One region of the Virgibacillus natechei genome, then DNA from elsewhere that is predicted to be linked to it. Evidence: riboswitches for the same ligand, from Rfam matches in the RefSeq annotation. Region 1 holds a riboswitch; each other region holds the start of a gene.

Region 1 (7,525 bases):
TATCAGGCAATTAATGTAACATTTTTGGATAATGGAATGCTTTTTCAAGTTTTGTTAGATAACCATCTTGAGGAATTTTTTATTCCTTGCTTTGGCAATTTTAATGTCATAAATGCATTGTTTGCAATTGCTGTTAGCCATCGACTGCATTTTACTCCTTCAGAGATAAGAAAAGGACTAATGAACTTTGAAAAACCTGTAAGACGATTATTTGTGAAGCATTTACGAGAAAACGCCATTCTTGTCGACGATAGCTATAGCGCTAACCCCCAAGCGGTCAAGGCGGCTATAGATGTTCTAAGCGAAATTGGAAAAGACAAAAAGAAAGTGGTTATACTAGGGTCAATGCTAGAATTAGGTCATTATTCAACTAAATTTCATGAGGATATTGGAAAATACGTAGTAATGAACAAAATCGATACGATTCTAACATATGGAAAAGATGCGAAATCAATTGGTGATGGGGCTCTCTCTGCTGGTCATCCCTTAGCGAAGCTATTCCACTTTGAAGACCGTGAACTTTTGCATGCACATATAGGAGACATCACAACATCGAATGCTGCGATTTTGGTTAAAGGCTCAAATGGTATGAAGATGAATATGACCGTAAAGTATCTTGTTAAAAAGAATGGATTAAAAAAGAAAAACTAGTGAAAAGTATAGCCGCATTCCTTTAGAGGATGCGGCTAACTTTTAGGTTAGAATACGGTGTTTGTTATAGTATTCTTAGTTTCTTTTATTATCTTTCGGTTCGTATTCTGCTTTTATTGATTTCCATATTGATACAATCATAATCAGAAGGATGACTGTAAATGGCAAAGCTGCTGTTAATGAAGCTGTTTGCAGGGCATCCAATCCACCTGTAAATAATAACACAAGAGCAATTGCTGTAATAAGAACACCCCATATTATTTTGGTTATCAGAGCTGGATTTAGACTTCCTTTAGATGTCATTGTTCCTAAAATATAAGTTGCAGAGTCAGCAGAAGTTACCATGAAGGTAAAAATCAGCAATATCGAAATGATCGATAAGATGTCTGTAAAAGGCACAACTCCGAGTGCTTCAAATAAAGCTACTGTTACATCATTGTTAACAGCCTCTGCAATACGAGTTCCATTATTTAAATCACTGTACAATGCAGTTCCGCCAAATACGGCAATCCATACACAGGCAATAGCGGGTGGTGCTAACATCACGCCTGCTACAAATTCACGGATGGTTCTGCCTCTAGACACCCGTGCTACAAATGCTCCTACAAATGGAGACCAGGCGATGGCCCATGCCCAGTAAAATATCGTCCAATCATATACCCACTCGCCACCTGTATATGGTGTCAGGCGCAGACTGTACTGAACAAAATGGGTTAAATAATCGCCTAAACCCAGCACAAAAGAGTTTAAAATAAATAATGTTGGCCCCAGTAAAAATACAATGACCATGATAAGCAGAGCCAGCCCTAAATTTATGTTGCTCAGCCATTTTATTCCTCTATCCAATCCTGTGCCAGAAGAGACTAAATAGCAAACCATCATGATTAGAGCTATTATAATCTGGACCCCGATATTATTCGGGATATTAAAGACGGATGACAACCCACCATTTAGCTGGATAAACGATAACCCGACGGTGGTCGCAACACCCATGACCGTAGCAATTACAGCCAATATGTTAATCGTATTCGCTACGCCCTTATTTTTCCCGATAACGGGTTCGATGGCAACAGAAACCAATCCGCTCCTTCTTTTTCTGAATTGAATAAAGGCAATTGCCAGTCCGGCAATCGCAAAAACGGCCCACTGACTAATGCCCCAGTGGAAAAAGGAATATCCCATTGCCACCCTGGCCGCTTCCTCTGTCTGTGGCTCAATGCCAGGAAACGGGGTTACAAAAAAATGACTCATCGGTTCTGCGACACTCCAGAAAACAAGCGATACGCCAAAGCCTGCCGAGAACAGCATACCAACCCATGTAAAAAACGGGTATTCCGGGCGTGAATCAGAAGGACCTAACCGCATTATTCCATATTTACTTATGGAAATTCCAACTAGGAATAGGATAATAACAAAAACTGCTAGTAAATAAAACCATCCAAAATTAACCGTTGTAAAATCAAAAAGTGTCTGGGCCACTGTGCCAAACTGCTCTGGCATGAAAGCACCAATGATAACTAATAAGCCAAGAATAATTGCCGAGATAAAAAATACTGGATTTTTATAACTCTCTTTTTTCTTCATAAAATATCCTTTCTGTTTCCCTTTAATTTTACGTTTTATTATAGCATATTATAGTTTACCCAACATATAAACTGCTAAACACTTTAGAACACTAAACACTAGAGGCGAAGAAATAGCCTCTAGTGGCATGCCAAAGCAGATTAATCGCTGCCGTTCTCTAACTCTTTCTTTTTAGCCAATAGTTCCTGAAATTCCTGATCCAATTCTTCGGATGGATCAATACTTAGCCTGCTCAACGTTTCGGATATTTTTGTATCTAGTAGGAGTAATTCGTCTTCCACCGGGTCAGCTTCCACCTGTGAAACATGGTTTTTGTATGCATCATAGGTTCCTTCAAATAAATGAATCTCCTGATTTTCAATTGTTAAAACGCGAGTAGCAATATGCTGGATAAAGCGGCGATCGTGAGTAACAAGCAGTATGGTTCCCACGTAATCCAGCAGGAGTTCTTCCAAAGCTTCAACTGCTTCGATATCAAGAAAATTTGTCGGTTCGTCTAATAGTAATGTGTTTATATCGCTGACAAATAGTTTTGCAAAAGCTACCTTTACTCGCTCACCCCCACTTAAAATCCCTACACTCTTATAAACATCATCTCGAAAAAAGTGAAGCCGTGCCAGAACCGTTCGAATTAAGGTTTCGTCTTGATTAGAGGTTGAACGCACATTTTCTAAAATGGATGCATTCAGGTCCAACACATCTAAATTTTGGCTGAAATAACCAATTTTCATAGCAGGGGAGATGGTAATACCTTTGTCTTCATTCACTAACTTTTTCAATAAAGTTGTTTTACCACTACCATTTTTTCCGATGATAGCTATTTTGTCACCGCCTTTAATGTGAAAGTGCGTTTCTTGCCAAAGCGTTCGATCCGCTATCAATCCTGTGACATCGTTCCATCGTAGAACAATTCGGCCTGTGAATGTTTCGTCGTTAGGCAGATCCATCTTAATAGGCGAAGATTCCTTTATTTTCTCTACTGTTTGTAATTTCTCCAATCGAGTTTCAATGGCTTTTGCCGATTTTCGGAGCTTCTTCTGTTTATTTGCAAAATAAGGCTTTGCACCTATGGCATTTGCTTCTGAAGAGCTGACATTTTTTGGGGCCTTCGTTGCTCTATTTGCTTTTTTCTCTTTTAGCTCCAATGCATTTTCAAGTTGCTGTTTCTTTTTCACATAGTTTTCGTAGGCATTTTCCTGTTGTCTACGCTCTAATTCTTTTTGTGCGTCGTAATCCGTGTAATTACCTTTGTATTCCCTGAGTATTCCATCATCTATTTCCCATATTGTTGTACATAGGGAATCCAAAAAAGCGCGGTCATGGGAAACAATAACGAGAGCTGCTTGTCGGCGCAATAACTGATTTTCAAGCTTTTCAATATGTTCGGTGTCAAGATTCGTTGTCGGTTCGTCTGCCAGTAAGATGTCTGTTTTTTTGGCTAATGCTTGATTGATATATTCTTGAGTTACTTCACCGCCACTTTTTGTTGTATTTGTGTTTTTTAGCTGTGGAAGCAGCTCGCGTGTTGCGTTCGAAATGACTGCGCCTTCACTAGATTGTTTCTGCCCAGCGAGGACTTCTAATAAAGTAGTTTTGCCACTGCCGTTGGTTCCAACTAGACCAATACGGTCATGCTGTTGAATGGTTAAGTGTTCTGCATCCACTAATAATTGGTCTTTTACATAGATTTTTAATTCCCTAGATTCTAATAAAATCATCTATTCATCTCCATTTCATACGATACTTGGAGACAAAAAAGTGCCTCCTATCCATTTTCAGAATAGGAGGTACGAGTGTACTTATGTAGTTAAGAAAGTTTTCTTAACTGCCAAAAAGAGTTTTCTCCCTTTTGATAACCACACAAACCAATCCTATTCTGAAAAATCAAGTTGACGGCATACGAAATAAGCAGAAAAATCTGCTGAAAAAGAATGCCTTCACTTGTATGTTTTCAAAAAAATAGGATTAGTACTTCATGTAATTGGGTCACCCTTTACGTTTTTAGTTAGTGTTATTATAAATGAAATGGGGTATTCTGTCTATGGCTACATAATCATAATTAATGGTATACTACATACAACTAAATATTTTGCTTTATGGTGACTTTGATAAAAGTTGAAAAGGGAAGTTGGTTCGAATCCAACGCGGTCCCGCCACTGTGATGAGGAGAACTCTTTTGTAACCACTGTTTCAGCAAGTGAAATGGGAAGGGAAAAGGTTCGATGATTCTAAGCCAGGAGACCTGCCATAAGGAAGAACATTTTAATCCTACGGGAAATAGGAAGTTGTTGCGCTCATTTATTTCATAACAGATGAAACTTTTTATGCGCGCATGAAGCATCTTCTATTATTAAGAGGGTGTTTTTTTAATTAGGAGGTAATGTTGTGGAAAAGGTAGCTATTCAGCATTCAAAAACGATTCAAACGCGCTTGGTACTTCCACCGGATACGAACCATTTGGATACGATATTCGGCGGGAAAGTGCTCGCTTATATTGATGAAGTTGCAGCATTAACAGCAATGAAGCATGCAAAAAGTGCTGTTGTGACAGCATCCATTGATTCTGTTGATTTTCTTTCAGCAGCGAAAGTAGGGGATTCCCTGAAGTTAGAGGCATTTGTGACGTATACAGGGACAAGTTCGATGGAGGTGTATGTAAAAGTTACAGCACATGATTTAATTAAGAATGAAGAGAGATTAACAACAGAATCTTTTCTGACAATGGTGGCTGTAAACGAACAAGGTAGTCCCGTCCCAGTACCAAAAGTATACCCTGAAAACGAGGAGGAAAAACAGTTACATAGAACCGCTCCTTCAAGAAAAGAGAACCGAAAAAGACGAGCTGCTATTAGATAAATGGATAGGAAGGGTATAATATAAAATGTAGAGAATGCAAACGAAAGGAGTAATAAGCGTGAAAAACCAATTAATGAAAATGCTTACAGAGCGAAAAGATGAAATGATCGAAATTCGCCGTCACTTGCACGAGAATCCAGAGCTTTCTTTTAAAGAAGAAAAGACAGCTCAGTATATTGTTGATTTTTATAAAGATAAAGATGTAGAGATGCAAACCAATGTAGGGAATGGGCATGGAATTATTGTAACAATCGAAGGGGGGAAGCCAGGGAAAAAAATAGGATTACGCGCAGATTTTGACGCACTGCCGATCGTTGAAGAGGCGGACGTTCCTTTTAAATCAAAAAATGAAGGGGTTATGCATGCGTGCGGACATGATGGTCATACCGCTTACTTGCTTGTTCTTGCTGACTGCCTTATTCAATTGAAGGCATCGCTTTCAGGTGCAATTAAAATCATACATCAGCACGCGGAGGAAACACCGCCAGGCGGGGCAAAAAGTATTATGGAGTCAGGGGTACTTGATGATGTGGATAATGCTTTTGGCGTTCATTTATTTCCAACAGACCCTGCTGGAACAGTTGGGTACAGAAGCGGGTATACAATGGCTGGCAGATCTTATTTTAAGCTGGTGATTCAAGGGAAAGGCGGACATGGGTCTTCCCCGCATATGGCAAATGATACGATTGTCGCCGGATCCCATTTTGTTACGGTCACTCAAACCATCATCAGCCGACGCTTGAATCCTTTTGAAATGGGGGTTGTTACAATTGGCTCATTTGATGGAAAAGGGACCTTCAACGTGATTAAAGATCGAATTGAACTTGAAGGGGACGTCCGTTATATGAATAGTAAAACACAAGCGCGTATTGATAAGGAGCTTCATCGTATTGTTGCTGGGATCGAGGAGGAATTCGGTGTGGAGTGTGAGCTTACATACATAGATGATTATCCAGTCTTATTCAATGATCCTGAAGTTACAGAAGTCGTCAAATCAAGTTTGGAAAATATGAATGACCCGGAGATTAAGGAAGTTAAAGAATATCCGAAATTCTCCGGTTCAGAGGATTTTGCATACTATGCAGAGAAAATTCCAAGCACGTTCTTCTTCATTGGCTGTAAACCAAAAGGGGTAGAAGAGCCGTACTTTAATCACCATCCCAAGTTTGATATTGACGAAGATGCACTCCTCGTTGCTGCAAAAGCAGTAGGGCAGGTTGTGTGCGATTATTATGAATTGGAATAAATTAGGGTTTTTCGTTCCCCGAACAGTGCCTGTCACGTCCCGGAATTTGTCGAATGGAAGCGCCCATCATTTTTTGCTGATGGGCGCTTCGATAAGGAAATGATTTATCTCATCCACCATATAATCGGTAATTAGCTCGTCTTTGTTCTCATAGTATTTATATAAAGTACCTCGTGCAATATGTAACCGTTCAGCTACTATACGAAAGGTAAACCCGGCATAGCTGTACTCAAGCAGGGTTTCTTTTGTTGTTTGATATAATTCTTCCTTGGTAAATTTTCGCTCGCGTGTCATATACTCACCTCACGTTTTATAATAAAGGAATTCTTTTTGATCCATGAATTTGTTTGGTCTTCTTGGTATATTATAATGGAATTATGGGTGTTAATGAACATGTGCGTTTTTTAAAGTTAGGGGGATTCATAAATGGCTAACTGGTTGAAGCGAATTTTGGGTATGGAAAAATGCTATATTTGTAATAATAAGGCAGTTAAACCACGCATGTATATTAATGATGAGGGTGAAAAGGTTCCTGTCTGTTTTAAATGTGTAACCTATGCGGAAAGGCGCGCAATGAAAAAATCCAGTTATTAGGAATGTCTAAAAGATTTCCTGCTGATAAACTGAAGTTGGAATATAAAATTATTAAATTTAGTTTAATCCTTCAATTGTATTTCTAAAAAGTTTACTGAATTTTTCCCGGTCCTCTGCTGTGAATGGCTTTGGACCTTTTGTTCGTTTTCCGCTTTTTCTTGCCATGGAGCTAATGTAGCGTGTTTGTAAGAGGTGGTCGATATTTTCATTTGTATACGTGAAGCCTTTATGATGAAGTACGGTGCATCCTTTTGCTAATCCAAGTGATGCAAGGCCGTAGTCTTGTGTAATAATGATATCGTCTTTCTTGGCAAGTTTCATAATTTTATAATCCGCAGCCTCTGCTCCAGTATCAACATAAATAGTCTCCACTCCATCTCCCTCTTCATCGTGAGAAAAATGGGCAAAGCTTTTGACAAGAACGACAGGAAGTTGTGCGCCTTGGGCTATTGGGATGACGATATCTTTTACTGGGCTTGCATCTGCATCAACGTAGATCTTCATTGGATTCACCTATTTTTCGTATGTAAGTTGGTAGTATAAGATGATTTTAACAAATAAACGTGACTGAAGCGACAAAATGTATGTAATCGA
Region 2 (7,525 bases), 170 kb from region 1:
TGACCAGAGCGAGTGTTATACTAAGTAAATGATAAACAACCATATGCTACATCAAGCCTTGAGAACGCTGGATCGCTCTTTTTGTTTCTCTATAAACGCTTTTTCCAATTAATTGACCAAGCTTCGTTGCAGAACCTGCATACGATAGGAGGGGACCCTTCCCTGTGGCAGCAACCAGAATGCTATCTGTTGAGGTGCCCGTTGCGATTGTATTGGTCTCGCTATCTGTAATTCCCAGTTCCATTAATGTTTTTGTTTTCGCCTCGGTTGCAGTCATGATCGCCTGAATAAAGGCTTCTTCCGTCAGTCTTCCATTTACAAATAACCATATATTAATCGTTCCGGGAACTCCTTGCCGATGTGTTCCTGTTGTTCGCGTGCTATCTGTCGCATTCCCAACTCCTGCTGTGACTACAGTGAAGAGGGAGACATGATCTTTTCCCCATAATCCATAAGCAACATCTTCCAGCTGAACGGCTGTCATCATTCCCACTGTGCGGGAGGCGTCGAATTCGTTTTTTTCAAGGTAATTCCGCATCTCATGTTCAGGATCCGAACAGTCATAGTCTTTCGAAACCTGACGATTAACAAAATAACTGTTCCAACCAATACCAGCGCCACACACACCGGATGATAATGTTCGCAGCGGAATGGGGGAAGTGAGCGTAATATGCTCCTGTTTCACGTTTAACATGGAAGCATCAATCTTCACATCAGCCGAAAACATGTCTGCTGGGATCAAATGCATCTGCGGTTTAGCGATCTCCGGATGAGGATGCTTTTTCACCTCCGTTTGATAAACCTCTTTAACCAGTGCCTCTGTCAGCACGCCATCCGGTGTATGCAAGGCCCGTGTCCGCCCCTCATCTATTAGTAACAATCGATCACAATACAAACTGGCAAGATTCAAATCATGAAAAATAGAAATGACCGTTAACCCCTGCTGTTTTGCTCCTTTTTTCAATAGATCAAGTAAATCTTTTTGATAGGCTAAATCCAGGTGGTTGGTCGGTTCATCAAGTAATAAAATTTCCGGTTGCTGGGCTAAGGCTTGCGCGAGAAACACCCGCTGTTGCTCCCCGCCTGAGAGCTGCTGCACCGAATCATGCTGGAAACGGGTGATGTTCGTTTGCTCCATGACCATTTGCAGTACTTTTTCATCTTTAGACGTCCAGCTTTGAAACAGGCCTAGGTTGTGCGCGTACCTACCAAGTGCCACCGTCTCCCTCACTGTATAGGAAAATGCATGCGCAGAGAGTTGGGGGAGAACCGCCATTTTCCTCGCCAGTTCTTTTCGTGAAAAATCTGTTATGTCCTTGTTATTTAGTTGAATAGAACCATCTGTACAGGCGATTAATCCGCTGATCATTTTTAACAAGGTTGTCTTACCACTTCCATTAGGCCCTAAGATACCAAAAAATTCACCCTTCGAAACAGAAAAGCAAACATCTTCAATAACTGGCATCCCATCATAGCCTCCGGAAACATGACCCAGATGTAACATTACATCCCCCCTCGATTTCCTTTTCGTTGATTAATCAAAATGATCGCGAATACCGGTGCCCCAATTAATGCTGTGATCACACCAATCGGTAAAATCGTCGGAGAGATAATTGTTCGTGATAAAAGATCTGTCAGCATTAAAAATCCTGCACCAGTTAAAATTGATAGCGGCAAAAGGTGAACATGATCCGGCCCCCATAAGCGTCTGGTTAAATGAGGAATCACCAAACCAACAAATCCTATAGCCCCGGAAACCGCCACTGCCGCACCAGTCAATATTGAACCAGCGACCAAAATGATTAATTTTCGTTTTTGTACATCGACACCTAAATGCTGTGCCCGTTCCTCGCCGAATGACATCGCATTTAATTCTCTCGTGTTGATGAGCAGCAAAAGAGATCCAAGGATGAAGAACGGAATAATAATACCAATATAGCTCCATCCCCGCATCGATACACTACCAAGTAGCCAACCCATAATTTGCTGTAATTGATCACCTGTAAAAGCAATGATAAGGGAGATAAATGCACCTAAAAAAGAGCTAAAAATAATTCCCGTTAAAATAATCGTCTCCACCCGCATCGTCCGGTCCACTTTACGTGCGAAAAACAACACAAGTAAAATAGTCAATAAGGCTGTCGTAATGCTTAAAACTGGCAACGTATAAAGTCCAAGGAACGGAATAGAAATATTAAAAAACAATGTTGCAACAGCCCCAACAGATGCACCAGAAGAAACCCCTAATATATAGGGGTCGGCCAATGGATTTCGCAGCAAGCCTTGAAAGGCCGCTCCCGCAATCGCAAGAGAGGCTCCAACTAAACCGGCAAGAAGTACTCTGGGCAGGCGAATTTCAAAAACAATATTCCTATATGTCGCATCGACCTGTTCAGCTATCGGTAAGTGAAAAATCTGTGCACCAATAATCATTATGATATCTGAAACAGGAACGGACACACTGCCAACCGATATAGCGGTAAGCATGGAAATAATTAAAAATGCGAGCGCAAGCATATAGGCAAATACATAGTTACTCTTCTTCAAAATATTCCGGGTAAACAACTTCAGCAATCTCCCTTGCACCCTCAACTAAACGCGGACCCGGACGACTTACAATATCGGAATGTATATCATAAACGTCTTCATTTTCAACAGCGTCCATGGAGTCCCAGCCGTCACGACTTACTACTTGCTCTACTGGATCGTCCGAATAATGCCCGTATGTCGTTATAATAACGTCAGGGTCCAGTTCCACAATCGACTCTGGATCAATTGGCACCCAACCATCTAGTTCTTCAGCTGCATTATCTGCACCAATAACTTGTAAGAGTGAATCGAAAAATGTGTTTTGTCCTGCAGTAAAAAGGTCCGGTTCAGGTGATACTTCAAAAAAGACCGATTTACGATCCGTTTCATCAATTTCCTCTGCCGTTTCACTTAATGAAGCAAATCCGTCTTCCATATCGCTGACGATTTCTTCTGCCTCATCTGGTGTACCGGTTACCTGGCCAATTTGTTCAATGGCTTCATAAGTTCCTTCGATATCCTGTGCATCATTTACAACAAATACATCAATATCGGAGTCACGAATCTGTTGCAGCCCTTCCTGCGAGGCTTCGGAACTGGATCCATGGGCAAGAACGAGATCAGGATCCAGACTAAGGATTACTTCCACATTCATTTCCAAACCACCAATTGCCTCTTTTTCCTCTACTTCTTCGGGATAATTATCATGGTCTGAGACACCAACGATTTCATCCCCCAATCCAAGCGCAAAGGCGATTTCTGTATTGCTTGGAATCACCGAAACGATACGCTCTGGCTCCTCATCAATCGTCATTTCATTATCAAGCGCATCTGTGACCGTTAGTGGAAATGCTGCTTCTTCTGTTTGTTCGATACTGTCATCTTCGGTATCTGAGTTTTCAGAGCTGCAACCGATTAACAGAGCTAATGTAAGTAGTAATACAAATAAAAATGATAAAACCTTTTTCACGTTAGTACCCCCTGTCGTATTTGTATGAAAATAAAAAAACATCTTCACGAGAAATGAAGATGGATATGTAAAAGGGCAGCCCAAAGAAAATAAACCTGTCCGATTACACCCCCTATTCCTCGTAGGTTTGGTGCGCGTCTGGTTACAGGCAGGTCTCCTGGCTTATGGTCATCACTTGCTGCCCCTTCCCATACATAGAAATGCACAGTGGTCATTACAGCTAGCTCACATATACAGTGGCGGGACCGCGTTGGAATCGAACCAACTTCCCTATTAGATTTCAGAAATTGAAATCACCTGAACCATTGATATTTAATTATTCATTACTTAAATAAGTATACATATTTTTGCAAAATTTGTCATTCTTTTTAGCTTTGAGATTGTTGTTTGACGTGAGCCTCCTTATGTCGAAATACTTCGACGTATTGCAACGAGCCTCTTTATTAAGGGTTAATAGAAATGGTTCATCAAGTTCATGGAGATAATTACTTTTCTGTAACAACCATACTCACCCCTTAACTATACTCTACATTCCTCTTCACCCGTCTATAATACAACAGTGATTTGAGCATAAACATACCAAATTGAGCAAGAAGGACTCCCTGTAAAATAAAAAGCATCAATTCTAAACCATCCACACCTGACCTTATTGCATAATTAAGATTCAGTGCAATAACTCCTACCATCATGAACATAACAGAGCCATATAAAGCCGAATAGGTGATTGCAACACGTCTAGCATGTTTCAATATATGTGTGCTATCACTGTAAAGCTCTGGTCGCGCTTCTCCTTCTGTGTAAACATCTGCCCATATCGACCACTTTGATAGCATCGAATCCAATCCTATAAGTGATCGTTTTGGGGGCTCCTTCTTCAAAATAAAATTGTCGTGTCCATGTATTGATTTTCACCAAATGATACCCTTGTTTCGCCACGGAAGAAAGCCATTCTTCCGTTTTCTCCACATCATAGCTCCAAAATGGCAGAAATATTTTTACCATCACAAAAACTCCCCCTCGTATCTCAGCGCATTTTCATGAAGTTCTTTAAGCCTTTTTATTTCTTTTAACATTAGTTTCTTTCCGGCGTTCGTTATTTCATAGGTTTTTTTCCTTTTTTCATCTGCGTAGACGGTGATAATACCGTCTCTTTGCATTTTCGTGAGTGTTCCGTAAACCGTACCAGATCCCAAGCGAATGCGTTTGTTTGTGATCTCCTCGACATGTTTAATAATCCCGTAGCCGTGTTTCGGTTCTGTCAGCGACAGGAGGATATAGAAGGCGGTCTCTGTCATTGGTATGTACGTTTTGAATGCTTTTTCAAGTTCCATTTTCTCCCCACCTGCCTTATATATCGTGGTGTGACTATATCGCATCGTGATATAGATGTCAAATGGGTATTTTTCCATTAACAAAAAAAGCGCAAGGACTCGGAACACTCCTGCACTCCTCTATTTCAAACAATAATAATTAAGGCTTTGTATTTGTTGGTGATCACTTAAACTGGTTAAAATTCAAAGTCCTTAGAAGACAGGGATTCAAGAAGTTCTGAAGTTGACATGCCAAGTCCTTGCCTATATTCCTCTCTACTTTCCTGTATCATCTTTTTAAGCTCGGGGTTTATTTCTACTTCCTTTCTAATACTTGTTTGCTCTTCTTGGAGCACAAGTGTAATATTTCTATTTTGACTCATTGACTTTCCTCCGCATCATTTCAATGACTTCATCATGCTCCACCAGCGGCTCCCCTTCATAATAATTCACATCCCCACAAGCAGAAAGAAATCATAAAAATTTCTCTGGGTTTCTTACTTTTAGAGTTAATACATAACCGCAATTCACACAAAAATAAGCATCAACTTCAGAACTCTTTATAATTGCCTTTCTCTTAAACAATGACCCATATCCTTTGAATTCCCCCATTTTCATCTCTTTTGAACCGCATTCTGGGCAAATCTTAGCTCTGTTCAAAGGACCCCCTCCAATTTACAAATGATTTAATATGATTGATTGGCTCTATACGACATATAAAAAGATACAATTAATGTACAAAGAAGAACAAGGAAGAAGCCAGTCATCATCAGATTACTTGGAAGAAAAACACAAAGTAACATTATGAGACCACCTATGAACAAAGGTAAAGAAATTGGACGTATTACAATATTCCATAGTTGATTAGAATTTTTTGTATATTCCTTGGTCTTATTTGGATCAAGTTGAAACCTTGGAAGCGTATTAGCTGTGGTGATAAGTACGATACCTACGCTAACAGGTATTAAATATAAAAGGTTAACTTCTATACCTGTTACCAATAGAATTAAACCAAGATGAAGTATAAACAGAATTATAGTAACTGATAAGAAAATGCTCTCGATTCCTTTTTTATATCGAGTATAAGAGCTTTGAAACGATATGAGTTTTGGAATAATAATTAAATTACTGTTCACTACACACATTGCGAATGGAACACTAAATAATATTACTTCAGTTGCCCCGTATGACGTTTCTATTGCTATATTTGAGAAAAGCAAAAAAACACTAACGGCAAAAGATAATAAAACAAGGAAGCCAATGCAAACTGTTTTCATCATTTTTCGTCCCCTTTTTTGTTGGAATTAAACTGAACAATCCACTTCAAAACATCCTGAAAAACGGTTGAATTTAAAGAGTAATAAACATACTGTCCCTTTTTTATGGCATATACTAATTCAGCATTCTTTAAAACAGATAGGTGTTGAGATATTCCAGCCTTACTCATTTCAAAATTCTCGGCAATTTCTCCAGCAGTCAAATCCCCCTTCCGTAAAAGGTCTAATATTTTTCTTCTATTTTCATCAGACAGAGCTTTAAATAATTCATTGACAGACAACCTTTTTCCTCCATTTACCTATATTTAAGTATTTACTTAATTACTTAAATTATAATTGAATGAATTATAATGTCAATAGGCACACCATATTTGTATATGATTTGCATTACCTCTTTCTTGTTTGCACCTCAAAAGAGAACCATAATAAGATAGCAGGAACTCTTAAAAAAGCACAAGGACATCAACATATCCTTGCGCTTCCTTTTACTATTTGTAAAACAAAATACGTCACCAATATTTACTATTCGTTTTATAAAGTTTAATGGTTGAATAGGGGGCCAGTGCCCAAAGGAATAAACCAATAATAAGTGCTGAAATCCAAAACGCGTTTGCTTCAATCGTTAAAGAATATCCGAAATACAGCATGAAACCACTCATAAAAATAAACAGTAAAGATGTAAGCAATATATAGATAAACATACTAGTAAAGAGGTACATCATGGAACGGTTGCGCTTGATTATCCCATTACGAATAGGATAGCAATTTAGTTCATCAACTGGTTTTTCATTGCTAAGAACATACCATTTATGATGGTGGAATACGTGCGCCCATCCATCATTTTTTAGAGCGATAGGTAATATACCTGTCTGTGTTTTATCATATTCGATGTGATAGTGCATAGCTTGTGGGAGGCCTTCTCCTTCAAAGGTAAAACGACGGGTTACCGTATTTAGCTCTTTAAAGTGATATCCCTGTAATGCCATTGAATGAAGCCAATCTTCCGTGTTTTTTAGATCATAACTCCAAAATGGCCTGAAGATCTTCTTCATCATAAAACCCCTCCTTTCAAACAACTTGATGCCTTGCTTACTTATTATACTTACGTTTAAAGTAGCCATTTATTACACGTTTTTTATCAACGGTCTTCGTTAAAAAGCAAAAAAGCGCAGGAACATATCCATGCGCTCGCTTCTGCTAATCTTTTCACCCCTGATGCTTCTCTAAAAAGTCCAGCATCAAGCTGTACACTTTAATTTCATTCTCTCTTTTTGAAAACCCGTGCCCTTCATCTTCCAGCACAAGATATTCCACGTCGCGGCCTTTTTCTTCAAGCTTGGCGACGATTTGGTCGGATTCCGCTTTGACGACACGTGGATCTTTTGCCCCTTGGATAACGAGCATTGGCTTTGTCATGCCATCCAGATACGTTACGGGTG
Region 3 (7,525 bases), 1.5 Mb from region 1:
GAGGCATTATTAGTAACTAATTAATGCCTCGTCTTGTTATACTTATAAGTAGCTCAACAGTAGCAGAAGTCGAATAGGGGGAATTTATATGGGTATAGACACAAATGGTAAAATATTAGTGGTAGATGATGAAGAAAGAATTCGCCGATTAATTCGAATGTATTTGGAAAGAGAAGAATATGAAGTAGAGGAAGCGGATAATGGTGCTGATGCCTTAGAAAAATCGCTGAATAATAATTATAATGTTATATTATTGGATCTTATGATGCCGGAAATGGATGGCATAGAGGTCTGCAAAGAATTAAGAAAAGAAAAAACAACCCCAGTAATTATGTTAACAGCAAAAGGTGAAGAAGGAAATCGAGTACAAGGATTTGAAGTGGGGGCAGATGACTATATTGTAAAGCCTTTTAGTCCTAGGGAAGTCGTTTTGCGTGTCAAAGCGTTGTTACGAAGAGTGTCTCCTTCATCTGTTAGCGAGACGACCACTGCTGCAAAGAATGTTCTTGTTTTTCCTCACCTGACGATAAACCATGACGCACACCGTGTAAATGCCGATGGGGAGGAAGTATTTTTAACACCAAAAGAATATGAATTACTTTGTTTTCTAGCAGAATCTCCAGATAAGGTGTTTAACCGTGAACAATTATTAAAAGAAGTATGGCAATATGAGTTCTTTGGTGATTTACGTACAGTTGACACCCACGTGAAGCGCTTAAGGGAGAAATTAAATATGGTCTCCGAAAAAGCTGCTAAGATGATTGTAACAGTATGGGGTGTCGGATATAAATTTGAGGTAGATGATGACTAATGTTTTGGCGTAGTGTAGTAGGTAAACTAGCGATAACGATATTATTGCTAGTTTCGTTTGTTTTACTTATACTGACAATTTTATTATTGGAGTTTTTTGAGAACTTTCATATTGATGAAGCAGAAAAAGATATGATACAAACGGCGACTAAAGTATCTGAGTTGGTTGAGCAAGAACCCAATAGATCAACGATTATTGATACAACAGAACGTATACAGGATCCGGATAGTCGTATAGCAATTATATTTGGTGAGAATGACATATGGGTCTCCAGTAGTTCCAATGAAAATCTATCTGGATTGGATGCAAATTGGATAAAGAATATAGAGGAATTCACAGACGTATTAATAAATAACGAACAAATAAGAAGACAGATGGAATTAGCCGCGAGCGATATAGAAACAATGATTGTTGGCGAACCAATATTAACAAGTGACGCAGCTGTATTTGTATATCAGTCTCTAGATGTTATTGAACAAACCAAGGGAGAGACTACTAGGATAATCTTTCTAGCTGCTGGAATTGCTATCATCTTAACTACTATATTTGCATTCTTCTTATCAACGCGTATTACGTCACCATTAATCAAAATGCGAGAGGCTGCCTTTGACTTAACGAGAGGTGAGTTTAATACAAAGGTACCTAAATTAACAAATGATGAAATTGGTGAATTAGCTATAGCATTTAATCGAATGGGGCAACAACTTAAATTTCATATAAACGCCTTACGTCAGGAGAAAGAACAGCTTTCCAGTATCTTAAGTTCCATGGCAGATGGCGTAGTAACACTCAATCGTAATGGTGATATGATTGTAACCAATCCGCCCTCGGAAAAATTCTTTGAGAATTGGTATTTTGAAAATAATATAAAGGTGACAGGTGAAAATCAAAAGTTACCACATGAATTGAATCAGGTTTTGCAAAACGTAATTGATGGAGAGACGCAAGTATTACATGAGATAAGTTTACAAGGAAGAAATTACGTGATGCTGATGACACCATTATATGACCAGTCGTATGTTCGTGGTGCAGTTGCTGTGATTCGAGATATGACAGAGGAAAGACAGTCAGATAAGTTGCGTAAAGATTTTATAGCAAATGTATCCCATGAATTACGTACGCCAATTTCAATGCTTCAAGGCTATAGTGAAGCGATAGTTGACGATATAGCTGATAGTAAAGAGGAAAAAAATGAACTTGCACAAATTATTCATGAGGAATCATTACGTATGGGGCGACTTGTTAATGAGTTATTAGATATTGCCCGGATGGAAGCAGGGAATATCCAACTGAATCTGGAAACCATTGATGTAGAAACATATGTCGACCGCATTATGAAGAAATTTAATGGGTTAGCAACTGATAATCAAATAGAATTATCATTTAAAAAGAATATAGCTGAACCGAATATAATAGCAGATCCAGACAGATTAGAACAAGTATTCACAAATTTAATTGATAATGCGATAAGATATACAGCTGAAAATGGATTTGTTAAGGTTTATATTGAATCTACAACAAATGAATTTCATGTAACTGTTGAAGATAACGGAAGTGGCATTCCTGAAGAAGATTTACCTTTTGTGTTTGAACGTTTTTATAAAGCAGATAAAGCTAGAACAAGGAATAAAACGAAAATAGGGACTGGGTTAGGCTTAGCAATTGCGAAAAATATGATTGATATACATCAAGGAATTATTACTGTTAACAGTAAAATGGACCAAGGAACTAGTTTTACTTTTAAGATTCCACAAAATAATAGCGACTAAATCTGTTTTTCGTTATGTAAGTATGATATTATTTAATAGTAATTAAATTGAATACAGTTTTCTTGAATTTTAGGTGTTTGTACTTAATAGGGAATCCAGTGAAAATCTGGAACTGTCCTCGCAACTGTTAATGATTACGAAATAAGCGAAACCACTGTATGACTTATTCATATGGGAAGGGCTTAGAAGTAGGTTTAATCATAAGTCAGTAGACCTGCCAAAATTCTTGTTTCAATCCTTCGAGGATATGAGCGATTGGGACAACCGAATACATATAATATAGTGATTTATAATTCGTTTGTCTGAAAGCTAACTCTAGAAGTAGGGTTAGCTTTTTCTTTCTAGCAGTTTCCATTCGCATAACTATTCTTAATTACAATAAAACAAAAAGGATGGGGAAAAATGAACAAGTGGATTTTACGTTTAGCATCAGTATTAGTAGTTATTGGTCTTTTAGTTGGTTGTGCTTCTGAAGAGGAAAATCCCAATAACGAAACAGGGGAAGAAGCAGAAGCTAATCAAAATTCGGAACAAAATGAAGAATTAGCTTCAATGACAATCTCCCAAGATAATGAAGAAGAAATCATTACAGAAGAAGAGGTTGTAATAGAGGAAGACGCTATTCTAATGGATGTATTGAAAGAAAACTTTGACGTAGAAGAAGAGGGGGGATTTATCATTTCCATTGAAGGTGTGTCCCCAGAAGAAAACGAGGAAAAATCTTGGATGTTCTTTGTAAATGGCGAAATGGGGTCTGTAGGAGCAGAGGAATTTGAATTAACTCCTGGTGACGAGGTTACATTCGACTTACAAGCTTGGGAATGATCGTGTGAATACTTATAAATTAACATTACTAGCATTGCTTGCAGCACTTGCTGTTGTTGGTAGGTCTGTTTTTGCATTCTTACCGAGTGTACAGCCGGTTACTTCAATAATCATTATTTGTGGTTTGTTTCTTGGCCCTATGGCAGCCATTTTGCTAGCATTCCTAACAACATTTTTATCTAATATGTTATTAGGAATGGGTGTATGGACAATCTGGCAAGTTGTCTCATGGGCTATAATCGGACTTTTAAGTGGTCTAATTGGGAAAATCCCAATAAAACTCCCAATATGGACTATCGTAATATATGCAATATTTAGCGGGTATTTATATGGTTTTATCGTATCCGTAACAACTTACCAAATAACAGGACATTTTTGGCCATATTATATTGCCGGTTTGCCTTTTGATACAAACCATGCAATAGGGAATGCAGTATTTATAATTTTACTGTTTCCGATTATTTCATATTATTTTAAAAAATATGCAGATAACCGGTTTGTTATTCAAAATACCAACTAATTGAAGTTGGTATTTTTTCTTTTTTTATACTATAGTAACACTAGATGGAATACTTAAACCTATGACATTGGCGTACCAAAAAAATCTATATCAATTCTTAAGCCGTCATCGTTTCGTTAGGAGGAAGATCGTCCTTGTTGTTAGAAGGAATTATATTATATTGCAGTTCACAAATCGGAACAGAGCGTACAGGAGCGTCCATCTATCACTTACTTAATGGGAAAAAATCTATTCAAACGGTTCAAGATGCGCATGTATATAATCTTACAAGCTTTTATGGTGTACATAAACGGTTAAGTCAGCAAAGATTTAACGCTATAATAAGGGAATTGATGACTTATGATAGGCTTCAGAAAACTAGCACTACTCTCATATATACGCCTACTATAGCAGGAGAAGATTGGCTTCATAAACATAAACCAAATTTACCATTTAATTACTATAATGGTTTAAAATATCATGATACTGGTACTATCTTTTTAGATAGATTGACATTGCTTATACAAACATTAACCAATAGTAAAATGAATTATTTCACGTTCATTCCAGTAATTGATAAGCTGCCAATTGAAAATTGGGTAAAATCATTTTATATAAAAATGAAACCCCATGAACCCAAATTATTACCCGTTATATATAAGGAGTTACATATCCTCTTACAAAATCTATCTGACCAGGAAGCTGAATTATTTATCGATCGATTAACTGGCTTTAAAAATTATGGTATGAGTATTACACAACTAGCTGATACGTATAAGTTCAGTCCAGATGATGTACAGTTAATGCTTGTAGCGATAACTCATCGCATGTTTGAAACAATTGAAAATAACAATAATTTTCCCATTTTGGGCTTGGTTATCAAAGATCTTGTGAATACTACATTATTAACAAATTCAGCAGCCACTACCTATAATCTTTTACAAAAAAAGCATTCTATTGATGAGATCTCCCGTATTAGGAATTTAAAATCGAACACGATTTATGATCACATTGTGGAAATTGCACTGTATGATGTTGATTTTTCAATTATTAATTATGTAAGCGAAGAAAGTCAACTCGATATCACAAATGCCGTTACGGAAGCAAACTCCTATAAACTGCGAGATATCATGCAATTAGTGGATGAAGAAATAAGTTACTTTCAAATTCGTTTGGTACTAGCTAAAGCAAAAAAATTTCTGAAGTAAGGTGATTAATAAAATGAGTACTCGACATATATTGGAAGAAAAACTAAAAACTCACTTTAACTATACATCGTTTCGATTAGGGCAAAAAGCAATTATTGAAGATGTTATGTCAGGAAAAGATGTTCTTGGTGTACTGCCAACTGGTTCAGGTAAATCGATTTGTTATCAGCTGCCAGCAACACTGTTAGATGGTGTTACGATTGTGGTTTCACCTTTAATTTCTTTAATGATTGATCAGGTGAAAGAATTAAAAGCCTTCCATTTCAAAAAAGTTGTCGCCCTGAACAGTTTTATGTCACCTACCGACAGAAAGCTCGTATTTGATAACCTGCATACATATAAGTTAATCTATATTTCTCCTGAACTCCTACAAAAAGAAGAAGTGTTGGGACGTCTGCGTCAGTTGCATATAAGCTTATTTGTTATTGATGAAGCCCATTGCATATCACAATGGGGACATGAATTTCGACCGGATTATTTAAAGTTGAACAGCATTATTAGAACTTTAAAAAAACCATCCATATTAGCCTTAAGTGCAACAGCCACCCCAGCTGTTCAACAAGATATTATTTCTGCGTTAAACACGCCCAGCATCACGAAACATGTGCATCCAATGGACAGAGACAATATAAGCTTTTCTGTAGAACGGGTAATGGATGATAAAGAGAAACAATCTACAATAATTAACTTGCTGTCTCATTATAACGTTGCGACACTCATTTATTTTTCAAGCAGACAAGCCACTGAAGATACAGCAAAAATTCTTAGTGAAAAACTAGCTTCCAAAAGAATTGCATATTATCATGGTGGGATGGAACAAGGTGACCGTATTACCATACAACAGCAATTTATGAACGATCAATTAGATATTATATGTTGTACAAGTGCATTTGGAATGGGAATAAATAAAGATAATATTCGTTTGGTAATTCATTTCCATCTCCCTTTACAAATAGAGTCCTATATTCAGGAAGTTGGTAGAGCTGGAAGAGATGGAGAGACAAGTGCAAGTTTATTGCTTTTTTCGGAGAAAGATATCTACCTTCCAAAAAATATGATAAAATCAGAACTTCCATCATTTGAGGATTTAAAAGTAGTCTTTCAACAATTACAAAATCTATATAAAGCTGGTGATCAACTTCCAAAGAATGGTGCTGAAAATTTATTTCAAATAAGTGAAACACAATGGCGGTTTTTACAGTATCAATTTGAGAAACATGGTATGATTGAAGGAAATAATATTATTTTTCACGAAGAAAATTGGAGACAGGCGTTTCAATGGATAAATAACCATAGGGCTGAAAGAACATTGCTAAAAGAAAATAAATTACGAGAAATGCTGCAATGGATACATGAGAGTGAATGTCTAAGAAAGCATTTATATAAGAGCTTTCAATCCTCCTACAATAAACCGAAATATCAATGTTGCAGCAATTGTGGGTTCTCATTCACTAACTGGAAACCAAAACAGAAGAATATAAAAGCAATTCCTGAAGGTACATGGGAAAGTAAATTGAAAAACCTATTATTAATTGGAGAAGAATAATGAAACAAAGTGAAATGATCAAGTTGATGTCAGATGAAGAATTAAAAAAGCAATTACTACTGTCGCAATTTATATTTGCAGTTCTTGCGATCGTATTAAGTATATTTTTATTCGAAAATATAGGTGAATGGCTGTTATACTTGAATTGGGACATACAAGAGATTATTTATTATGGAATAATTCCTGGACTCATCATCGTGTTTATTGATATTCTTCTTATGCTAATTTTTCCAAAACGCTTTTACGATGATGGCGGAATTAACGAACGTGTCTTTAAAAATCAGTCTATCGGATACATATTCATCCTTTCATTAGTAGTCGCTATTTCAGAAGAATTACTATTTAGAGGAGTTATTCAAACAACATTTGGCTACGTATTTGCAAGTTTCATATTTGCACTTATTCACTTTCGTTATTTGAAAAAACCTGTCTTGCTGATCTCTGTATTATTCGTAAGCTTTTATATTGGATATATGTTTGAAACAACAGGCAATTTACTTGTAACGATAACCGCTCATTTTACCGTGGACTTTGTATTAGGGTTACTAATTCGTTTTCGAAAGTGAGGTACTACTTAAATTGAACCATAATTCATCAAACCAAGAAGATCAGGCAACTGAATTAAGATCATTATTAAATGACGTAGAACAGGGCGGACGGGAAAAGGTTAATCAATCAGATAAGCGAACTCACTCTATGGAGGAAAATCAGAAAGTAGATATACTCAATTTACCTCCAAGGAAAGATGTGCACAGTCATAACAAGAAGCGCACACATTTAAGGATAGGTAATCCCTTGTTACGTTTCATCATTGTGTTTATTATTCTTCTGAGTGTATTTATAGGTGCATATTATGTATGGGGTGAA
Region 4 (7,525 bases), 760 kb from region 1:
ACATGGCCTGCACAAAATAAATCGTGCCATATCCAGTAGCTTCTTTTCTCGCTAGACTACCACCATAGCCCAATCCTTTTCCAGTTAACACACCAGCTTCAAAGCTAGACCGCATTTTTTTGTACTGGCCGAACATATAGCCAATCTCTTTGGAACCAACACCGACATCACCAGCAGGTATGTCTGTATCTGGCCCGATATATTTTGCTAGTTCCGTCATAAAGCTTTGGCAAAAACGCATGATTTCATTATCGGATTTACCTTTAGGATCAAAATCAGCTCCGCCTTTACCGCCGCCGATCTGTTGTCCTGTAAGAGAATTCTTGAAAATCTGCTGCAGACCAAGGAACTTTACAATACTTAAATTAACGGATGGATGAAAACGTAACCCACCTTTATATGGCCCAAGCGCACTATTAAACTGCACTCGAAATCCCCGATTCACATTTACCTTTCCTTCATCGTCCACCCACGGAACACGAAATGAAATGACGCGCTCAGGTTCAATCAGTTGCTCTAGAATACCTTTTTCCATGTAGATGGGATATTTCTCTAGGATAGGGATAAGGGATTTGAAGATTAAGGATACAGCTTGGTGGAATTCCGCTTCGTTAGGATTACGTACTACTACAGTTTCATATACCTCATTTAAATAATCTTGGACAATTTGCTTGTTGTTTGTACTGTTTTTTTCTTTCATTGAAATAACCATAATGGCATCGTTACCTCCCGTTATTATGATAGTGAAAAAATCTTAGAAAGCTTTATAGTTTGAAATGCAAACCCTAAGGCAAATTGCCAAAGCCCACACTTACAACGCTCAGGACGTGCTACGAAAAAATCATTAATGTTAATTAATCATAAAGGAAGTGATTGATCGTAACAATATTAAAAATAGATGAAAACAATATCAATAAGAGATAAGTGCATAATAAATGCCTTCATAGAAGGGGTTTTGAAACGCAATATAATAAATGAATTTTCTTATATTGAATTTAGCTACGTAATATGATAGTGTATAAGTGCAATATATTGATTAATTTATAAAGTATTTCACTATATATAGTGATTCGAGCTAAGGTGACAACAACTGTCTGAAAAGGGAATCCAGGTCAAAGCTGGAACTGCCCCCGCAACTGTTCGTGTGGACGACCGAGTAAACCACTGTATTGTATGCTGTTTGGCAATAGTACGGGAAGGACTCTAGTAGGTAGAAGCACAAGTCAGGAGACCTGCCATAGCTTGAAGTGTCATTTCTCCGGGGTGTGAGAAGGTGAGGCAATGGAAGTGTATACTTCTGTTGTTCGTTGCCGTTCATCCTAGGGGTGGACGGTTTTTTAGTTGCATAGGAAACTATAGAATTTAAAAGCTGTGGATAACTTATTTGCCGAAATATCCACGTCCAGCTCCAGCGCCCAGCAACTATCAAACTTCACACTCCTCCACTACGATAAGTCAACATCGACTCACTTCGTTCGTCGTGTTTCCTTTATCTCATTGCGAAGTGCTCCAGTTTGTACGTTGCTAAACGGGCGCTTGCGCTTTTGTTCTATATTTTTAAATGGATCAATCAATTTACATATTACATACGATTAAAAAAGGAGAGTCAATCTATAATGATAACAGAGGTAGCTAGTAATGAGGAGCAAATCGTTCAAATCATAAATGAAGCAGCAGAAAATTTATCCATCAACACAACAAATTATAAAGAAAAATCACTAAAAGCAATCCAACCTGATACTGAGCCTGGAAAAGCGGCTGGAATTCTAATCAAAAACGCCCTTGAAAACGTGGATGAAGCCAATACAGAATGGACGTATCTGGCAAGCAGAATATATGTAAAAGAATTGTATCGGAAGGCGGGAGAAAATCGGCAATATGCTTCTGATATGAAGTATGGAAATTTTTATGAATTAATTAATAAGCTTACGGAAGAAGGTATTTACACCAGTCATTTACTAGATATATATAGGAAGGAGGAAATTGATTATTTTGCTGAACAAATTAATCCTAAAAATGACCTACTCTTTGACTATTTGGGGCTATACTCCATGGCAACGAGGTATTTGGCAACCGACCACGCGAAAAATACATATGAATTGCCACAGGAACGCTGGATGATTATCGCGATGCATCTCATGCAGGATGAGTCTGAATCTGAGCGTACGCAGCTTGTTACCGAAGCATATTGGGCTCTTAGCAACCTGTACATGACTGTCGCCACTCCAACGCTTACAAATGCCGGAAAAACGCATGGGCAGTTGTCCAGTTGCTTCATCGATACCGTGGATGACAGCTTGCAATCGATCTATGATAGTAATACCGACATTGCGCGACTCTCAAAAAACGGTGGAGGCATTGGCGTTTACATGGGCAAAATCCGTAGTCGAGGGAGCTCGATCAAGGGATTTAAAGGGATGTCTAGCGGTGTTGTGCCATGGATTAAACAGTTGAATAATACAGCGGTAAGTGTGGATCAACTTGGGACAAGAAAAGGTGCTATTGCGATCTATTTAGATGTATGGCATATGGATATTGAGCCGTTTCTTGATTTGAAATTAAATAACGGGGATGACCGCATGCGCGCCCATGATATATTTACCGGGGTTACGCTGCCGGATTACTTTATGGAAAAAGTAGAAAAACGCGAGGATTGGTATTTATTTGATCCGCATGAAGTGAGAGAAGTAATGGGCTATTCGCTGGAAAACTTTTATGATGAGGAAAAAGGGGGCGGACAGTGGCGCAGGAAGTATGAGGAATGCGTGCAATCGGATCTCCTAACTAAAAAAAGCGTTCCGGCAATTGATCTCATGAAACGAATCATGAAGTCACAGCTCGAATCCGGGACACCATTCATGTTTTACCGTGATGAGGTGAATCGACAGAACAGCAATCCGCATAACGGAATGATCTATTGTTCCAATCTATGTACGGAAATCACACAGAATCAATCACCAAGCGAATTTATCGAGGAATTTATTGAAAATGAAGATACGATCGTTAAAAAGTATAAAACAGGTGACTATGTTGTTTGTAACTTGAGCTCAATTAATCTAGGAAAAGCTGTTCCTGATAATGTACTAGAACGACTGATCAAAATTCAGGTACGTATGCTGGATAATGTGATCGACATTAACACGTTGCCGATTAAGCAAACGCAATTAACCAATCAGAAATACCGTGCAATTGGACTTGGAACCTTTGGCTGGCATCATCTATTAGCCTTGAAAAATGTAAAATGGGAAAGCGAAGAATCCGTTACATTTGCGGATGAATTGTATGAAAAAATCGCCTATTTGACGATAAAAAACAGCATGGAATTAAGTAAGGAAAAAGGGAACTATCCGGCGTTTGAAGGCAGCAAATGGAGTGATGGAAGTTATTTTACACAGAAAGGGTATACCGATGATAAATGGATGGCTTTAAAAGAACAAGTGAAAGAAAATGGGATGCGCAATGGTTATTTAATGGCGGTGGCACCTAACTCGAGCACCTCCATGATTGCTGGGTCAACAGCAAGTATCGATCCTATTTTTAAGCCTTTTTACAATGAGGAAAAGAAGGATTTTAAAATACCAACAACCGCACCTGATTTGAATCATCAAACATACGAGATCTACCGTCGTTCTGCTTACATTGTCGATCAGCGCTGGTCGGTAAGGCAAAATGCGGCACGTCAAAAGCATATCGATCAAAGTATTTCGTTTAATATTTATGTACCGAACACAATCCGAGCCTCTGTACTTTTGGATGTCCATCTGCAGGCATGGAGGGAAGGATTGAAGACGACGTATTATGTTCGTTCAACAGCAAATGAAGTCGAAGAATGTGAGTGGTGTGAAAGTTGAGGACCTTAATTGCTTATTTATCATATAGCGGAAATACGGAGGAAGTAGCGAATCATATTGAGACGAAACTAAAGGGCGAGAATCTATCTGTGGATCGGCATCAAATCGGTATCGATGCCCCAGTAGATCCCGCGTTTTATGATTATATTTTTCTCGGAACATTCACGTGGGATAGGGGTGCGACACCGGACGAGGTGAAAGATTTTGTCCTGGAAGTTGGTTATAAACCGAATCATGTTGCTGTATTCGGAACAGGGGATACTCAATTTGGCGGGGATGAATTATTTTGCAGGGCTGTGGATAAACTTGCGCGATTTTACCATAGCAGGTGGAATGGTTTGAAAATTGAACAATCCCCTCGAGGAAGTCAGGAAGAAAGAATAGATGAATGGGTAGAAGGAGTGTTGCAGGATGCCAAGAGCTATGCTTGAGAAAGCGAAAACGTTGGAACCGCGTAATCCAAATAAATCAACAGGTTTGTTTGGGGGTAAGTCGAGTGGAATTTTGAACTGGAATGATATAGCTTATCCACATTGGTATAAAATGTATAAGCGGCTTGTGGGTAATTACTGGCAGGCGGATGAAGTCAACATGTCCAGTGATGTGAAGCAGTTTTCTATGTTGACGGAATCGGAGCAGGAGGCCTATTTGAAAATAATTGGCTTGTTATCCACATTGGACGGGCCACAAACGAGGACGGCACTGCTATTATCCCTTTATTCAACTGATGCATCGGTACAATCGATTATGGCAGTCATGGCCCAGCAGGAAGCAGTGCATAATGAGAGCTACTCCTATGTCCTTTCATCCGTCGTATCGCTGGATGAGCAAAATGAATCCTTCCAGCTTGGGAGAAAAGACCCTGTGCTGCTGAAGCGAAATGAAAATCTGATCAAGCAATACAATGCGTTCGTTGAAGAACCAACGATAGAAAATATTCTGAAGACGCTTGTGTATACATCGTTGCTGGAGGGGATGTTCTTCTATTCCGGCTTTGCGTTTTTCTATAATTTAGCACGGCACAATAAGATGGTCGGTACATCAACAATGATCAGCTATATTAACCGTGATGAACTCGAGCACGGACGTTTTATCGGAGAACTTTTCCGTGCAACATTGGGTGAAAATCCGGAGTATAATACAGGTGAATTTACGGATTGGGTCTATGCCCATTTTCAGGAATCGGTTGAGCTGGAAATCGAGTGGTCAAACTATGTATTGGCAGATGTGGAAGGCATCGATCTTGAAGAAATGGCAGGCTATATCAAATACCGGGCAAATAAAATGCTTCGAATGATGGGACTGGAGGAAATTTATCCACAACATGTGGATAATCCAATGAAATGGATCCGTGCATATGTGGATAACTTTGACGGGACGAAAACGGATTTCTTTGAACAAAAGTCCAGGCAGTATACGAAGACAAGTGATTTGAATGGGTTTGATGATCTGTAGGAGTATTGGGGTGGAGATGATTGGCGTTAGGCTGATTGTCTCTGCTTTTTTGTGTTTGGGAAGGGCGAGGCGCGTCGAAACGGGAGAGGGCTGGGCTGAATCGGGAGAGCTGCGCACCAAATCGGGAAAGAAGGGGCGTAAACCGGGAGAGCGCTACACCGAATCGGGAGAGAGCCACACAAACGATGCTATATCGGGTCCGGGCATCAGCCTTTTGAGGGCACTCAGACAACGGCATTTCGCCAATCTAAACCTATTCTCAATAGAAAATCTGCATGATGTCGATTTTTTTCTCTATAATTACCCACAAGTATATTATCCACAACATATCCACAATTCATGATTCTCTATATTGTATTGCAAGTTAGTTGTTTTTTTGATATGCTATATTGTATTACAAGATACATGAAAGTGGACTAATTTTTTCATATCTATATTGCAATACAAAGTAGGTGAGTTTTTGTCGATACGAAGTCAGTTGTTAAAAGGAATATTGGAGGGTTGCATTCTCGCGGTAGTCGAACGTCAGACTGTATACGGTTATGAATTATCGTTGAAGCTTCAGGATTACGGACTTTCTGTTAGTGAAGGATCCATTTATCCCATTTTGTTACGGCTGCAAAAAGAAAAGCTGATTAGGGGAGAAATGAAAAAGTCATCGACCGGTCCAAACCGGAAGTATTACTATCTGACAGATGAGGGCGCAGAGGCTCTAGATGACTTTAAAGTAAACTGGGAAGGGCTCAAGGCGCCGGTAGACCGTTTATTACATAAGGAGGGATAGTATGAATGCAGAAGAGTTGATTCAAATCAATAATGAAAAACGAAAAGAGCTAACGAAAGAAAACAAGGAGTATTATGAGGATATGCTGGTTTATGTGCGCCTCTCCTATGATAAATCCGAACAGGAAACGGAAGAAATTCTAACAGAATTACTAGATCATTTAGTGGAGGCACAGGAAGAAGGAACAACGGCGAAGGATGTATTTGGACAGGAGCCGAAGAAATATGCGGACGAAATAATTGGAGAACTTCCTAAAATGGTAACGAAGGAACGCATGCAGTATTTCGCAATGGGTGTGTTGTATTTTCTAGCTAGCATCGCTTTTCTCAACGGAATTATTAAACTGTTTAGTTATTATGTGCTTGATATAGAACCGTTAACAGAAACCTACTATTTGGGGTCCTTAGCCTTCAAAACCTTGCTAAAAATCGTTGTAGCATTTGTACTACTATATTTTGTTGTTAAATATATTCGCTGGTCTAGTTTTAAAAGGATTAATAAAGTAGCGGAATTCCTTTTGTCTGGTCTCATTGGTATTATTGCGATGGGTGTGTTTATGCTGGTTATCTTTGTCACACCTGACTTTGGCCCGACTGTGCAGATTTCGTTTTATGTAACATTACTGCTTGGAATTGTATTGTTTTTTGTAGCACGAAGGGTGAGAAAGATTAATAGTTAGGTTATCTTAATAATTATAAAAGGACAATGAGAGGCGGGGCTAAACGTCTGGGTCAAATTTAGAGGTTGAAGTCTGTTACTAATGCTTTGTCAAGAGTAGTAATTACTAAAAGCACCTTTCGGAAACAGGGTGAAGTATATGTAACTATTTCCTTTTTTATTGTTTTCAAAATAAATATAATTCTATGCAAAATTTTAAATTTTGATAGGAAAATATGATATAATTTAGTAAAAAGACGTTTAAATGAGGTATAAAATGGAAACAAGATTAGATGAATCACTAGTGGTATCAGGATATCAAGAATTTGCGGAGTTTATCTTAGATGATTTTAATAAACATTTGCTAATAAACACTATAGAAAACTGCATAAAAGGTTCTGAATGGCCAAAAAGTTATTTTAATCTAAGAGATGAATTTTTACCAAACATTATCGGGAATGATGCTTCTTCATTTTTCTTTTGGTTTGCTTTGGTGGGACAGAAGGGACAGGAACACTGTCCCCTGGTTCATCTGGTGCTAGGACAATTAACCTGTCCCTATGTCCCGCAACAAGAGAAGTGCTGATTAAGCACTTCTCTTTGTTAATACTGATTGGGGCCGTTCGCATCCTAGTGAATCTCCAATCGAAGTATTTTTCCAATTAGTATAGGAGGATCGGACTCTCCTATAGCTGAGTCTACATCATAGTAAATTGTTACCTCGTCATCAAGTTGAACCTCATCGTTAATCTCAGTTGGGATATTAAATGTTAACTTC

What was found. A riboswitch is a leader RNA that binds a small molecule or an ion and turns the genes downstream of it on or off. The one in region 1 is predicted to bind cobalamin.
Region 2: linked by a shared signal. The riboswitch ahead of OLD84_RS02050 (ABC transporter substrate-binding protein) and the one ahead of OLD84_RS02875 (acyl-CoA thioesterase) in region 1 are both predicted to bind cobalamin.
Region 3: linked by a shared signal. The riboswitch ahead of OLD84_RS10335 (DUF4430 domain-containing protein) and the one ahead of OLD84_RS02875 (acyl-CoA thioesterase) in region 1 are both predicted to bind cobalamin.
Region 4: linked by a shared signal. The riboswitch ahead of OLD84_RS18035 (ribonucleoside-diphosphate reductase subunit alpha) and the one ahead of OLD84_RS02875 (acyl-CoA thioesterase) in region 1 are both predicted to bind cobalamin.

Annotation. Positions count from the first base shown of each region.
Region 1 covers NZ_CP110224.1:495,760-503,284, forward strand. Annotated here, with positions in the region: gene OLD84_RS02860 (UDP-N-acetylmuramoyl-tripeptide--D-alanyl-D-alanine ligase) at 1-651, shown strand, start outside; gene OLD84_RS02865 (BCCT family transporter) at 727-2,235, opposite strand; gene OLD84_RS02870 (Vga family ABC-F type ribosomal protection protein) at 2,376-3,953, opposite strand; cobalamin riboswitch at 4,316-4,499, shown strand; gene OLD84_RS02875 (acyl-CoA thioesterase) at 4,621-5,091, shown strand; gene OLD84_RS02880 (amidohydrolase) at 5,150-6,337, shown strand; gene OLD84_RS02885 (TetR/AcrR family transcriptional regulator) at 6,404-6,631, opposite strand; gene OLD84_RS02890 (hypothetical protein) at 6,764-6,931, shown strand; gene OLD84_RS02895 (YaiI/YqxD family protein) at 6,989-7,435, opposite strand.
Region 2 covers NZ_CP110224.1:327,642-335,166, reverse strand. Annotated here, with positions in the region: gene cbiB (adenosylcobinamide-phosphate synthase CbiB) at 1-43, opposite strand, end outside; gene OLD84_RS02060 (adenosylcobinamide amidohydrolase) at 47-1,504, opposite strand; gene OLD84_RS02055 (FecCD family ABC transporter permease) at 1,504-2,517, opposite strand; gene OLD84_RS02050 (ABC transporter substrate-binding protein) at 2,534-3,499, opposite strand; cobalamin riboswitch at 3,630-3,815, opposite strand; gene OLD84_RS02045 (hypothetical protein) at 4,015-4,332, opposite strand; gene OLD84_RS19420 (DUF2812 domain-containing protein) at 4,262-4,501, opposite strand; gene OLD84_RS02040 (PadR family transcriptional regulator) at 4,501-4,830, opposite strand; gene OLD84_RS02035 (hypothetical protein) at 5,007-5,192, opposite strand; gene OLD84_RS02030 (zinc ribbon domain-containing protein) at 5,284-5,469, opposite strand; gene OLD84_RS02025 (SdpI family protein) at 5,496-6,089, opposite strand; gene OLD84_RS02020 (autorepressor SdpR family transcription factor) at 6,086-6,367, opposite strand; gene OLD84_RS02015 (DUF2812 domain-containing protein) at 6,596-7,141, opposite strand; gene OLD84_RS02010 (S9 family peptidase) at 7,293-7,525, opposite strand, start outside.
Region 3 covers NZ_CP110224.1:1,971,930-1,979,454, reverse strand. Annotated here, with positions in the region: gene OLD84_RS10345 (response regulator transcription factor) at 89-811, shown strand; gene OLD84_RS10340 (ATP-binding protein) at 811-2,580, shown strand; cobalamin riboswitch at 2,634-2,816, shown strand; gene OLD84_RS10335 (DUF4430 domain-containing protein) at 2,983-3,405, shown strand; gene OLD84_RS10330 (ECF transporter S component) at 3,410-3,925, shown strand; gene OLD84_RS10325 (YpbB family protein) at 4,060-5,112, shown strand; gene OLD84_RS10320 (RecQ family ATP-dependent DNA helicase) at 5,126-6,658, shown strand; gene OLD84_RS10315 (CPBP family intramembrane glutamic endopeptidase) at 6,658-7,224, shown strand; gene OLD84_RS10310 (hypothetical protein) at 7,238-7,525, shown strand, end outside.
Region 4 covers NZ_CP110224.1:3,604,428-3,611,952, reverse strand. Annotated here, with positions in the region: gene gdhA (NADP-specific glutamate dehydrogenase) at 1-700, opposite strand, end outside; cobalamin riboswitch at 1,062-1,254, shown strand; gene OLD84_RS18035 (ribonucleoside-diphosphate reductase subunit alpha) at 1,617-3,851, shown strand; gene OLD84_RS18030 (flavodoxin) at 3,848-4,282, shown strand; gene OLD84_RS18025 (ribonucleotide-diphosphate reductase subunit beta) at 4,263-5,306, shown strand; gene OLD84_RS18020 (hypothetical protein) at 5,317-5,649, shown strand; gene OLD84_RS18015 (PadR family transcriptional regulator) at 5,767-6,090, shown strand; gene OLD84_RS18010 (DUF1129 family protein) at 6,092-6,769, shown strand; gene OLD84_RS18005 (hypothetical protein) at 7,025-7,333, shown strand; gene OLD84_RS18000 (hypothetical protein) at 7,378-7,525, opposite strand, start outside.